4 regions of the Buttiauxella agrestis genome follow, and region 1 is predicted to be linked to each of the others. Evidence: predicted binding sites of a transcription regulator. Region 1 holds the regulator's gene; each other region holds the start of a gene.
What was found. Region 1 encodes PurR, which represses purine synthesis genes. Its sites were predicted from a motif close to CANGCAAACGTTTGCNTG; they were not measured.

Region 1 (3,280 bases):
ATTAACTGGGCGAACGCAAATCCGGCGAGGAACAAACTCAGGCTTGCGCTCACCGCGGAAGCATCGGTCTGTAAATCTTGCTGAATAGCCGCGAAAGCTGGCAGATACATGTCTGTGGCGAGGAACCCCAGCACACTTAATCCGGCCAGCCAGATAAGAAATCCTTTTGATGGTTGCATGTTTTTCTCTTGATTTATCTTGCAGGTTGATTGCCGCGAGAGTGTACGGAGTGCAATTACGCTTGTGAAACGCTAATATTTGTCTATTGCGTTCAAAAAATTTGTGAGCAGAAAAATGTGGTCAGAATATTCGCTGGAAGTGATAGATGCGGTGGCGCGCAATGGCAGCTTCAGTGGTGCTGCACAGGAGTTGCACCGCGTTCCGTCTGCCATCAGCTATACGGTACGGCAACTGGAAGAGTGGTTAGCTGTGCCGCTGTTTGAACGCCGTCACCGTGACGTGGAATTAACCCCCGCAGGCGTCTTTTTTTTGAAGGAAGGGCGCTCTGTTATCAAAAAAATGATGACGACACGGCAACAGTGCCAGCAGATCGCAAATGGATGGCGCGGACACCTGGCGATTGCGGTCGATAATATTGTAAAACCGGAGCGCACGCGCCAGCTGGTGTTGGATTTCTACCGTCATTTCCCGGATATCGAGCTGCATATTTTTCAGGAAGTTTTTAACGGCGTGTGGGACGCACTGGCGGATGGGCGCGTTGAAGTTGCGATTGGCGCCACTCAGGCTATTCCTGTCGGTGGGCGTTTTGCCTTCCGGGACATGGGGACACTGAGCTGGCGTTGCGTGGTGGCAGCGAATCATCCCCTGGCGATACAAGGCGGCACATTGAGTGATGACGACTTGCGAGCCTGGCCGTCGCTGGTTCTGGAAGATACTTCGCGTTCTTTACCCAAACGTATTACCTGGCTGCTGGATAACCAGCGGCGCGTAGTGGTACCGGATTGGGAATCGGGTTCCGATTGCCTGAGTGCAGGTTTGTGTATCGGTATGGTGCCATTGCATATCGCCAGACCGTGGGTAGATTCTGGTAAATGGTGCGAGCTGACGTTGGATAACCCATTCCCGGATGCCGCGTGTTGCCTGACGTGGAAGCAAAATGATGCGTCACCCGCGCTAGCCTGGTTACTAGATTATCTGGGAGATAGCGAAACGATGAATCAGGAGTGGTTGCAGGAGCCATTATAAATCGGGCAGTTCGTAGGGTGGATAAGCCGTAGGCGTCATCCACCATTTACGTCAGAACTGTCGGATGACGCTGCTGTACGGCCTACGATATTTTAGCGGCGATAATCGCGGAACGGACCGTCGGCTACGGAGCGGCGTTCAATCAGGCGCGGATGCACTTCAATTGATTGCGACTCTTCGCGTTTGTTGACGATACGGTCCAGCAGCATGTTAAACGCCGTTTCACCCAGCGAATCTTTCGGCTGGTGAATGGTGGTCAGGGCAGGCGAGAAGAAACGCGCATTGCGCACATTGTCGTAACCAATAACGGAGACATCCTGCGGCACACGCAGACCCATCTCATCAGCGGCACAAATCGCGCCCATCGCCATAATATCGCCGCCACAGAATACTGCCGTTGGACGATGAGACTGGCCGAGGATCTGCTGCATCGCGCGGTAGCCAGACTCTGGCTCAAAGTCACCCTGAACAATCCAGTTTTCTGGAATGGCGATACCGGCTTCTTCCAGCGCTTTCATAAAGCCTGCGTGACGACCACCGCCGGTATTACGTTCCATTTGGCCAGGAATGGCACCAATTTCACGGTGGCCGCGTTCAATCAAATAACGCCCGGCCAGATAACCGCCGTGGAACGCGTTATCGACCACTGAGTCGGTGAAGTCTGCGCGAGCTTCGCCCCAGTCCATCACCACCATTGGGATATGGCGGTATTCTTCGAGCATGGTCAGCAGATATTCCGGATACTCAGAACACATCACCAGCAGGCCATCGACGCGCTTTTGCGCCATCATTGATAAATAAGCGCGCTGTTTTTCAAAGTTGTTGTGCGCATTACCCAGAATCAGAGTGTAGCCTTTTTCAAAGCAGCTATTTTCCACGGCTTCGATGATCTCGGCGAAATAGGGGGCTTCGCTGGAAGTGGCAAGCAGACCAATCGTTTTGGTGTGATTAACTTTAAGGCTGCGTGCGACGGCACTGGGTGAATAGTGCAATTCTTTGATTGCCGCCCAGACCGCATTGCGTGTCTCTTCCGCCACAAAACGAGTTTTGTTAATCACATGTGATACGGTTGTAGTGGAAACGTTTGCGCGCTTCGCCACGTCCTTGATTGTCGCCATTAAATTTCACTCCAGGCCATATCGTAAACTCCTGATAACTAATATGTTAAACGTTTGCGTACACTGACTCCTGAGGCAACGTTTGGGTTGCGGGTATGCCGGGATTGCGACATAAAACGGAAGGAGGGCATAGAATTGATGGTACGCAATAAATTAGCGAGGGATTTTGGCCTATCCGGAAGAAAAGTGGAAGAGGGAAAAGCGATATCAGGTTAAAACCAGGAGGATTTTTATCTCTGGTTGTGGGAAAATCAATCTGACACACCGATTGTAAGGTAATTAAAAGGAGTTTAGCGATGAGCACAGATTTGAAATTTTCAATCACCACAACGGTTATTGTTCTGGCACTGATCGTATTTGGCGCGTTAACCGCCGTACTGCACTGATTAAAATGGGCCGCAATCGCGGCCCATATCTTTTAGGTTTTACGCTGCCAGATTCTTCGCAACAAATTCCCAGTTCACCAGCGCCCAGAAATGCTCAAGGTAGCCTGCACGAGCATTACGGTAGTCGATGTAGTAAGCATGTTCCCAAACGTCTACCGTCAACAGCGGTTTTGCCGCAGTGGTCAGCGGGGTGCCCGCGTTAGACGTTGAAACGATAGCTAATGCGCCATCTTCTTGCTTAACCAGCCAGGTCCAACCCGCGCCGAAGTTTTTGATAGCCGCGTCGGTAAACTGCTGTTTGAATTCAGCAAAGCTACCAAAAGATTTATTGATGGCTTCCAGCAGTGCGCCTGTTGGTTCGCCACCTGCGTTTGGCGCCAGACAGTTCCAGTAGAAAGTGTGGTTCCACACCTGTGCTGCGTTGTTGAATACGCCGCCTTCTGAAGTACGAACGATCTCTTCCAGAGTTTTACCTTCAAACGCGGTGCCCTTAACCAGATTGTTCAGGTTAGTGACGTAGGTTTGATGGTGTTTACCGTAATGGTATTCCAGCGTTTCAGCAGAGATGTG
Region 2 (3,280 bases), 2.2 Mb from region 1:
GGCGCTGTTCCATTTGCGCATCACGAGCCAGCTTCAGGATTTTTTGCTGTTGGTCAGGCGTCAATTTGTCCCATTTCACTTTGGAGTAAAGCAGCATTTCTGGCGTGATGAAGTGGCCGCTCAGGGTGTAGTTCTTGGCGACCGGCATGTAGTTGTGGGCAATAAAGGTTGGCGGGTTGTTTTCAGCACCGTCGATAACCCCGGTTTGCATCCCGCTATACACTTCGCTCACGCCCATCGCGACGGAGTTTGCACCCATATCTTTGAGTGTTGCCAGCGCAACTGGGCTGCCCTGAACGCGGATTTTCATCCCTTTAAGATCTTCGGGTTTCACTACCGGATTTTTAGTAATCAGGTTGCGCGTACCGGAGTCCATCCAGCCGAGGAACACCAGGCGGGATTTCGGGTTGTTGGTCAGCTTGTCGCCGATTTGTTTGCCCAAATCACCGTCGATCACTTTATGCATATGGTCTTCATCGCGAAACACGTACGGCAGGGTAAAGACTTCTACATCAGGCAGGATCGCCGCAACGGGTGCCATCGAAACACGGATAATGTCGATTGCCCCCATTTGCGCCTGTTCAATCATCTGTTTTTCATCCCCTAACACACCGCTTGGGAACACTTTAATTTCTAAATCGCCGTTCGTTTCTTGTTTGAGTTTTTCGCCCATGTGCTGAACTGCGACCACGTTTGGATACCCTTCCGGGTGAACGTCAGCGGCTTTTATCACTTGTGCGAAAGCAGATTGCGCAAACAAAACTGACGCGGTAGACAGACATAAACCAGCAAAAGCAGGCAGAAAGGTCTTCTTCATTGTGTCGCTCCAGCAGAGGTAGAGATGTGGGGTAAGAAGTAAAACAATGTTTTAATTTGTCGTTTAAAAATTAGACTACGTGGAGAAAAGCGTGGGTGAAGCACTTCACAAAAAGCGACAAAAAATGAAATTGGGGTTCAGGTCAGATGCAAAAAGGGTTCAGAAGCCCAAAGCAGGAGCCAAGGGCCGGGGCGGAATTACTGGCCTTTACGCAGCAAGTACTGGTAAGGCAATGATTCCACTTGTTTGGCGAGCAGTTCGTGTTCCATAAAGAGGCAAAAACCGGGAATATCACGGGTAGTGGCAGGGTCGTCAGCAATCACCAGCAGGGTTTCGCCAGGCTGCATACTACGCACGGTTTTACGCACCATCATTACCGGTTCCGGGCAACGCAGGCCCAGGGCATCAAGCGTATGGTCAGGATTAGAAAAAAGATCGGTCATCAGCAGTCTCGGATTTAACAAACCGCGATAGTTTACGCCCGGTAAAATCTCGCGCAAGTCACGTGAACGATTGCGCTAAAATTAACCATTGCAAAGCGGGGGTAAAGCAGTATCATCGCCCCCGCTTTAAAAAAGACCAGGGTTCCCTCACCCCTTTCACTAAAAAGGCTACAAAATGACGCAGTTCAATTCTACTCAGCGCACTAAAGCGCTGTTCTGGCTATCGCTATTCCATTTGCTGGTGATCACATCCAGCAACTATCTGGTGCAATTACCGGTTTCGGTTTTTGGGTTCCATACCACCTGGGGCGCGTTTAGCTTTCCGTTTATTTTCCTCGCCACCGATCTGACGGTACGCATTTTCGGCGCTCCGCTGGCTCGCCGCATTATTTTTGCCGTGATGCTCCCCGCGCTGGTGATTTCCTATGCCATTTCCGCGCTGTTTTATATGGGGACATGGCAAGGGTTCGATGCGCTGCTGCACTTTAACCTTTTTGTCGCTCGTATCGCTGTCGCCAGCTTTATGGCCTACGCGTTGGGGCAGATACTGGATGTGCATGTGTTTAACCGCCTGCGCCAGAGCCGTTATTGGTGGCTTGCACCCACAGCATCGACCTTGTTCGGGAATATCAGCGACACGCTTTCCTTCTTCTTTATCGCTTTCTGGCGCAGCCCGGATGCCTTTATGGCGCAGCATTGGGTGGAAATCGCGGTCGTGGATTACTGCTTCAAAGTGCTTATCAGCATCGTTTTCTTCCTGCCGATGTACGGCGTTGTGCTGAATATGTTATTGAAACGGCTGGCAGATAAGTCTGAAAACTCAGCCTTACAGCCCGGTTGACGGTGGTTGAATTATCTTGTGATAAGATGCGCAGAAGGCCGCAAAGGCTTGCTAACGTAAAGGAAGAAGTCATGGGTAACCTGGTAAAATATGTCGGTATCGGCCTGCTGGTATTGGGCCTGGCCGCTTGCGATAACAACGACAGCAAAACGGCGACAGCGAACGATGCGGCGCAAGCTAGCGCAGCCAGTCAGCCGGTCAGTCTGCTGGATGGGAAAATCAGCTTTGCACTCCCCGCCGATATGACCGATCAGAGCGGTAAATTAGGCACTCAGGCAAATAACATGCACGTCTATTCTGACGCCACCGGTCAGAAAGCAGTGATTGTGATTGTGGGTGAAAACACACCGGACGATCTGGCTGCCCTGGCAAAACGCCTTGAAGATCAACAGCGTGCTCGTGACCCACAACTGCAAGTCGTGACCAATAAATCCGTCGAGATTAAAGGCCACACGCTGCAACAGTTAGACAGCGTTATCTCCGCCAAAGGCCAGACGGCTTACTCGTCTGTAATCCTGGGAAAAGTTGATAACCAACTGTTAACTATGCAAATTACACTGCCTGCTGATAACCAGCAAGCGGCGCAAACTGCGGCAGAAAACATCATTAATACCATCACCATCAAGTAATTACGGTTGTGATGATGAGACGGCCTCCGGTTCTTCAACCGGGGGCCGTTTTTTTAACTGCCATGCCATTATTAGCGCGATGCAAACCAGCACTGCCGCCGCCAGATAAATCACCGAGACGCCCGCGTAAACCATCACAAATCCGGCTAATGGCCCGGTGATCCCCAGCGATAAATCCATAAACACCGTGTAGGTCGCCAGCGCGCTACCCTGGTTTTGTTGCGGCACCATTTTCACTGCCACCACACCCAACGCCGGGAACACCAATGAAAAACCTGCCCCCGTCAAAAATGTGCCGACTTTTGCCATCCACGGTTCAGCCGCAAAGCCCACTAACAGCAAACCGATAATCTCCACCGAGAAGCAAATCATCGCCACGTTCAGGCCACCAAGCCGGTTAATACCGTTCGGGAACAGTAAGCGAGTGCCCACAAATGCGCAGCTAAAGAGGGTGAGTGCAAAGGCTGCGCCGTCCCAACCTTTGGCGTCGTAAAACAACGTAATGAAGGTGGCGATTACGCCAAATCCTGCGGATGCCAGTGCCAGCGCC
Region 3 (3,280 bases), 1.0 Mb from region 1:
AAATCGAGCATCATACGATCGTGCTCTTCGTCATAATACCAACGCCAATTATCGTCCGGTTTAATCCGCATAATTATTACCTTCTCTCTCTTCCCGCGATTAAAAATATCCTTATCGCCGCTTCGTAAATGAACACATTAATAAAAGACCAATATGTTCAAATTAGCAACAGTGATGGAATATAAAACAACCGGAGCAGGAAATAAAGCTCCGGTTGTCTGGAAAGTAAAATGATTACAGACCTGAAATGATTTCTTTAATCAGCGGTGGGCCTTTAAATATGAAGCCGGAATATATTTGAACCAGTGAAGCACCAGCCGCCATCTTCTCACGCGCGGCAATCACTGAATCAATCCCACCGACGCCAATAATGGGCAAGCGACCATTTAATTCTTGCGACAGGCGGCGGATAATTTCGGTGCTTTTTAACTGAACCGGGCGGCCACTTAATCCACCCATTTCGTCGCAATATTTCATGCCCTGAACCAGGCTACGATCCAATGTGGTATTGGTGGCAATTACCCCATCAATATTATGGCGAACTAAACTATCAGCAACCTGGATCAATTCTTCTTCGGAAAGATCCGGCGCGATCTTCACAGCGACCGGCACATATTTATGGTGCAATGCCTGAAGTTCTTGCTGCTTATTTTTAATCGCAATTAAAAGATCGTCTAACGCTTCGCCGTATTGCAGCGTACGTAATCCAGGGGTATTTGGCGAAGAAATATTGATCGCGATATAACCCGCATACGGATAAATTTTATCCATGCAGATCAAATAATCATCTTTGCCTTGCTCAACTGGAGTGTCTTTATTCTTGCCGATATTGATGCCCAATACCCCATCGAAATGAGATTTTTTGACATTCTCAACCAGGTTATCAACGCCGAGGTTATTGAACCCCATGCGGTTAATTAAACCCTCAGCTTCTACCAGACGAAAAATGCGTGGCTTATCATTTCCAGGCTGTGGGCGAGGCGTAACGGTACCAATTTCAATGGAGCCGAAGCCCATGGCACCCAGCGCATCAATGCACTCACCGTTTTTGTCCAGGCCTGCGGCCAGACCCAAAGGGTTCTTAAACGTCAGTCCCATGCAAGTTACAGGTTTTGACGGCACGTTTTGCCGCACCAGCCATTCGAGAGGTGTACCTGTTACACGACGCAATTGCTGAAATGTCACTTCATGAGCGCGCTCTGGATCGAGCTTGAATAGGGCTTTACGAACGAAGGGGTAGTACATGAACTCTCCTGGATTCCCGGTATGCAAACCGGGGCAGTATTATTAACGATAACGCCCCTGAATGGAATTGACCTGCAACAAAAAACACCGAATCAACGCAAACGTTTTCTTCTCTTTGCCCTTTATGCGATTTCTGGCAAATGAAAACCAGATAAATCATTTAGTGGAATAACACTTCTGCGCGAATATCACACTCAATTGTTATCAATGTTACCTAAAAGCAAACATTTAGTTATAAGGAAACAATATGCGTGTGATAACCCTGGCTGGAAGCCCGCGCTTCCCCTCTCGTTCCAGTGCGCTGCTGGAATATGCCCGCGAAAAATTAAGCGCTTTGGATATCGAGGTATGTCACTGGCATCTACAGAATTTCGCTCCTGAAGATTTGCTGTACGCTCGTTTCGATAGCCCGGCACTGCTCGCGTTAATTGAACAATTACAGCAAGCCGATGGGGTGATCATCGCAACGCCTGTCTATAAAGCTTCGTTTTCTGGTGCGCTGAAAACCTTGCTCGACCTCCTGCCTGAGCGTGCGCTGGATAAAAAAGTCGTTCTGCCTTTGGCCACCGGCGGCACCGTGGCACATATGTTGGCGGTCGATTACGCCTTAAAGCCTGTGCTTAACGCCCTGAAAGCTCAGGAAATCCTTCATGGCGTGTTTGCCGACGACAGCCAAATTGCGGATTACCAGCACAAACCGGTGTTCAGCAATAACTTACAACAGCGTCTTGATAGCTCGCTGGAAACGTTCTGGCAGGCACTGCACCGCCGGGATTTTATCGTCACCTCCCCTTTTAAGGCGCAAGGAGTTGCCCATGTTTAATCTGCTAAAACGAACCGCGCCCTGGTTGATGCTGACTGGCGCTCTGAGCCTCAGCGCCACCCTGCACGCCGCAGAAACCGGGCCAGAACAGTTACGCATCGGCTATCAAAAAGGTTCTGTGAGCATGGTGCTGGCAAAAAGCCATCAGCTGCTGGAAAAAGAGTATCCGCAAACCAAATTCCAGTGGATTGAATTCCCGGCTGGCCCGCAAATGCTGGAAGCGTTAAATATTGGCAGTATCGATCTGGGCAGCACCGGTGATATTCCGCCAATTTTCGCCCAGGCGGCAGGCGCAGATCTTGTGTATGTCGGTTCTGAACCGGCAAAACCGAAAGCCGAAGTGATTCTGGTGCCGGAGAACAGCCCGCTTAAAACCGTGGCCGACCTTAAAGGACATAAAATCGCTTTCCAGAAAGGGTCCAGCTCCCACAACCTGGTATTGAGAGCGCTACAAAAAGCCGGGCTGAAATTTACTGATGTTCAGCCAGCCTATTTGACGCCTGCCGATGCTCGCGCCGCATTCCAACAAGGCAACGTTGATGCCTGGGCGATTTGGGATCCGTATTACTCCGCGGCACTATTGAACGGTGGCGTTCGTGTACTGACTGATGGCAGCGATCTGAACCAAACTGGTTCTTTCTATCTTGCTTCACGCCCTTATGCCGAACAAAACGGTCCGTTCCTGCAACACGTTCTGAAGACCTTTAGTGATGCCGACGCGTTAACTCGCACCCAACGTGACGCAAGCGTTGCTCTGCTGGCAAAAACCATGGGACTGCCGGAAAACGTGATTGCCACCTATTTCGATCATCGCCCACCAACGGTGATTACACCTGTCAGCGCCGAGACTGCGGCAAAACAGCAACAAACCGCTGACCTGTTTTATGACAACCATTTAGTGCCTAAGAAAGTCGATATTCGCACCCGCATCTGGCAACCATCCGCTACGGCAAAAGGAGATAAATCATGAGTCTGAATATGTTCTGGTTCTTACCTACCCATGGCGATGGCCATTACTTAGGCAGCAACGATTCGGCTCGCCCGGTTGACCATGGCTACCTGCAACAAATTGCCCAGGCGGCAGACAGAATCGGTTTTACTGGAGTACTGATCCCAACAGGGCGTTCTTGCGAAGATGCCTGGCTGGTTGCCGCTTCCATGATTCCGGTGACGCAGCGTTTGAAATTCCTGGTCGCACTGCGACCAAGTGTG
Region 4 (3,280 bases), 1.1 Mb from region 1:
TGGTGTTGTTTTGCAAAACTACCGTCTGCTGGACACTACACTTTATGTCACCCTCGAGCCATGCGTTATGTGTGCTGGAGCCATGGTTCACGGGCGTATAGGCAACCTGGTATTTGGTGCTCGTGATGCCAAAACGGGTGCGATTGGTTCTTTAATGGACGTGCTCAGACACCCGGGCATGAACCATCAGGTTACTGTGACTGAGGGCGTACTGGCAGAAGAGTGTTCGGCAATGCTGAGCGATTTCTTTCGAGCGCGTCGTCTTGAGAAAAAGGCCCTAAAGGAAAAGGCCCGAAGCGGGGAGTAGCCAGCTCTACAGGCGCGACGACAGGATACGCTTGCGCGTATTTTTCTTCCTGCGCTTCTAGCCTCTCTTTTTCAAGTAAATATCCTGCCAGGCTTATGTGGTACTTGCGGATATTTTCGACGTACGCATACGCCTCATGGCCGCGGGCATAACCATAAGTTGTTTTGCTGTAATACTGTTTCTGGCTCAATAGAGGCAGACGAGTTTTAACATCCGCCCAGCTATCCGGATTACCTTTTTGCTTCGCTGTGAGCTGGCGAGCATCCAGCATGTGGGCATACCCCATGTTGTACGCTGTCAGTGCAAACCAAATCCGCTCTTCTTCCGGCACGCTATCAGGCACTTTCGCCATCATATCTTTCAGATACTGGCTTCCGCCTGCAATGCTTTGCTCTGGATCCAGTCGGTCCGTCACACCGAGACTTTGTGCCGTGTTTTTAGTCAGCATCATCAACCCGCGCACGCCGGTTGGCGAAGTTGCCTGGTTGTCCCAGTGTGATTCCTGATACGAAATTGCCGCCAGCAAACGCCAGTCTATTTCAGTGGCATATTTTTCGAATAATGGCTGAAGCTCAGGCAACACGGAATCCACGGCTTTGAGGAATGTGCGGGTATCGACGTAATCAAAATCCCCCACATGGCCAAGATATTTCTCTTCCAGGCGAGCAAAAGTCCCGTCGCTGTTCAGCTTGTTATAAAAGTCGAGAAGGGCCGCAGAAAGGCTATCATCGCCATCCAGCGCGCTAAACCATGTCACGGGCTGCTCGTCGGTCACATCCAACGCCACGGCAAGTTGCGGATGAACGCGCTGGAAAGTGCTTATCGCGACGGAATCGGCAATCGTAAAAGCAATCTTCCCGTCGACAACTTGTTGCAACAGTTCAGTGCTGCTGTGCTGCTCGTCGATACGCCAGCTTAAATCCGGATATTTCTCTTCTTTAAGCTTTTTCAATGCATTGAGCGACGTCACGCCTGGCGAAAGCACCAACTGGTTCTCTTTAACGCCAGCCAATGTTTTAGGGCGCGGGCTACCCATGCGATAAACCATCTGCTGCGAAACGGAATAGTAGGCTGGCCCCGCCTGGTAATGCTGGCTGCGTTGGGTGTTGTAGACCAGGCCTGCTGCAATCACATCGGCTTTGTTGTTATCAATGTCATCAAACAGCTCTTGAATATTCGGACGAACGGTCACTTCCAGTTTCACGCCAAGGTAACGGGCAAATTGTTCGGCCATCTCATAATCGAGACCAATTTCTTTTCCCTGATACTGGGTATAAGTCAAAGGTGATTGAATGGTACTGACGCGCAAAACCCCCCGCGCCTGAATGGCGGCGATACGATTTTCGGCTTGTCCGAACCAGGGAATGGAGGGCCATAGCGCCACTGCCAGCAACACGGTTACGGCACCGATAAGCAGATAATTAATCTTAAATCTTTTCAAATAGTTAATCTGCAACGAGGCGTAGAGTTTTCGCTAACAACAGGCTTCAAAAGTGGAGGTGCTCCCAAAAGGTGTGGCGCATTTTGCTTAACAAAACGCCACTGTGCAACATATTCAACATTTCTGGTTAAATTTCCATCAGTGAAAACTAATGCGTTTATTTATACGCAAACGGTTTCGTCATGGCGGCGGATTCTCTATAATGGCGCCCGTTTTCCCCTTGCGCCCACTGAAGCGTCCCCCTGGCGTTTCGAAGACGAGAGATCTTTGATGATGGAAATTCTGCGTGGTTCGCCCGCTTTATCGGCATTTCGTATTAACAAATTACTGGCCCGCTTTAATGACGCCAACCTTCCGGTCAGCGACATTTATGCCGAGTATATTCACTTTGCCGATCTCGAGGCGCCGCTAACGGCTGAAGAGCACGCCCGCCTGCAACGGTTGTTGAAATATGGTCCAACCCTTGCCGACCACGCCCCGACTGGCAACCTGATTCTGGTTACGCCACGTCCTGGTACCATCTCACCCTGGTCCTCCAAAGCCACTGACATTGCCCGTAACTGCGATCTCGCCAAAGTTAAGCGCCTTGAACGCGGCGTGGCGTATTACATCACTGCCAGCACATTGACCGATGCACAGCGCCAGGAAATTGCTGCGTTGCTGCACGACCGCATGATGGAAAGCGTGTTCGGTGCGCTGGACGATGCACAGCAACTGTTCTCTCATCACACGCCTGCGCCGGTGCAAAGCGTTGACCTGTTAACGCAGGGCCGCGAAGCGCTGGTGGAAGCCAATATCCGTTTAGGACTGGCTTTGGCAGAAGATGAAATCGACTACTTGCAGGATGCGTTCACCAAACTGGGGCGCAACCCGAATGACATCGAGCTGTATATGTTCGCGCAGGCTAACTCCGAACATTGCCGCCACAAGATTTTTAACGCCGACTGGATTATTGACGGCGTGGAACAGCCTAAATCGCTGTTCAAAATGATTAAAAACACCTTTGAGAAAACGCCTGACTACGTGTTATCGGCATATAAAGATAACGCTGCAGTCATGGAAGGCTCACAGGTAGGGCGCTTCTTTGCCGACCACGAAGCGGGACGTTACGACTATCACCAGGAAGACGCACATATCCTGATGAAAGTTGAAACTCACAACCACCCAACCGCGATTTCCCCTTGGCCGGGTGCGGCGACCGGTTCAGGCGGTGAAATCCGTGATGAAGGCGCAACAGGCCGTGGCGCAAAACCGAAAGCGGGCCTGGTAGGTTTCTCCGTTTCGAACCTGCGCATTCCAGGCTTTGAACAGCCATGGGAAGAAGATTTCGGCAAGCCCGATCGCATTGTGACCGCGCTGGATATCATGACCGACGGCCCTCTGGGCGGCGCGGCATTTAACAACGAATTTGGTCGTCCGGCGCTGACAGGCTACTTCCGTACCTACGAAGAGCAAGTTAACAGCCACAACGGCGTCGAACTGCGCGGCTATCACAAGCCAATCATGCTGGCGGGCGGTATCGGCAACATTCG

Region 2: tusA (sulfurtransferase TusA) is a predicted target of PurR. The motif match lies at 1,320-1,337, and genes of this name have one in related genera.
Region 3: pyrD (quinone-dependent dihydroorotate dehydrogenase) is a predicted target of PurR. The motif match lies at 1,340-1,357, and genes of this name have one in related genera.
Region 4: purL (phosphoribosylformylglycinamidine synthase) is a predicted target of PurR. The motif match lies at 1,913-1,930, and genes of this name have one in related genera.

The regions. Positions count from the first base shown of each region.
Region 1 covers NZ_UIGI01000001.1:2,259,810-2,263,089, forward strand. Annotated here, with positions in the region: gene punC (purine nucleoside transporter PunC) at 1-179, opposite strand, end outside; gene punR (DNA-binding transcriptional activator PunR) at 295-1,206, shown strand; gene purR (HTH-type transcriptional repressor PurR) at 1,299-2,324, opposite strand; gene cydH (cytochrome bd-I oxidase subunit CydH) at 2,621-2,710, shown strand; gene sodB (superoxide dismutase [Fe]) at 2,750-3,280, opposite strand, start outside.
Region 2 covers NZ_UIGI01000001.1:102,296-105,575, reverse strand. Annotated here, with positions in the region: gene DY231_RS00485 (TRAP transporter substrate-binding protein) at 1-817, opposite strand, end outside; gene tusA (sulfurtransferase TusA) at 1,015-1,260, opposite strand; gene DY231_RS00475 (7-cyano-7-deazaguanine/7-aminomethyl-7-deazaguanine transporter) at 1,436-2,101, shown strand; gene DY231_RS00470 (DcrB family lipoprotein) at 2,173-2,730, shown strand; gene DY231_RS00465 (MFS transporter) at 2,731-3,280, opposite strand, start outside.
Region 3 covers NZ_UIGI01000001.1:3,270,371-3,273,650, forward strand. Annotated here, with positions in the region: gene zapC (cell division protein ZapC) at 1-71, opposite strand, end outside; gene pyrD (quinone-dependent dihydroorotate dehydrogenase) at 235-1,245, opposite strand; gene ssuE (NADPH-dependent FMN reductase) at 1,493-2,068, shown strand; gene DY231_RS15605 (sulfonate ABC transporter substrate-binding protein) at 2,061-3,038, shown strand; gene ssuD (FMNH2-dependent alkanesulfonate monooxygenase) at 3,035-3,280, shown strand, end outside.
Region 4 covers NZ_UIGI01000001.1:1,170,795-1,174,074, forward strand. Annotated here, with positions in the region: gene tadA (tRNA adenosine(34) deaminase TadA) at 1-307, shown strand, start outside; gene mltF (membrane-bound lytic murein transglycosylase MltF) at 192-1,748, opposite strand; gene purL (phosphoribosylformylglycinamidine synthase) at 2,019-3,280, shown strand, end outside.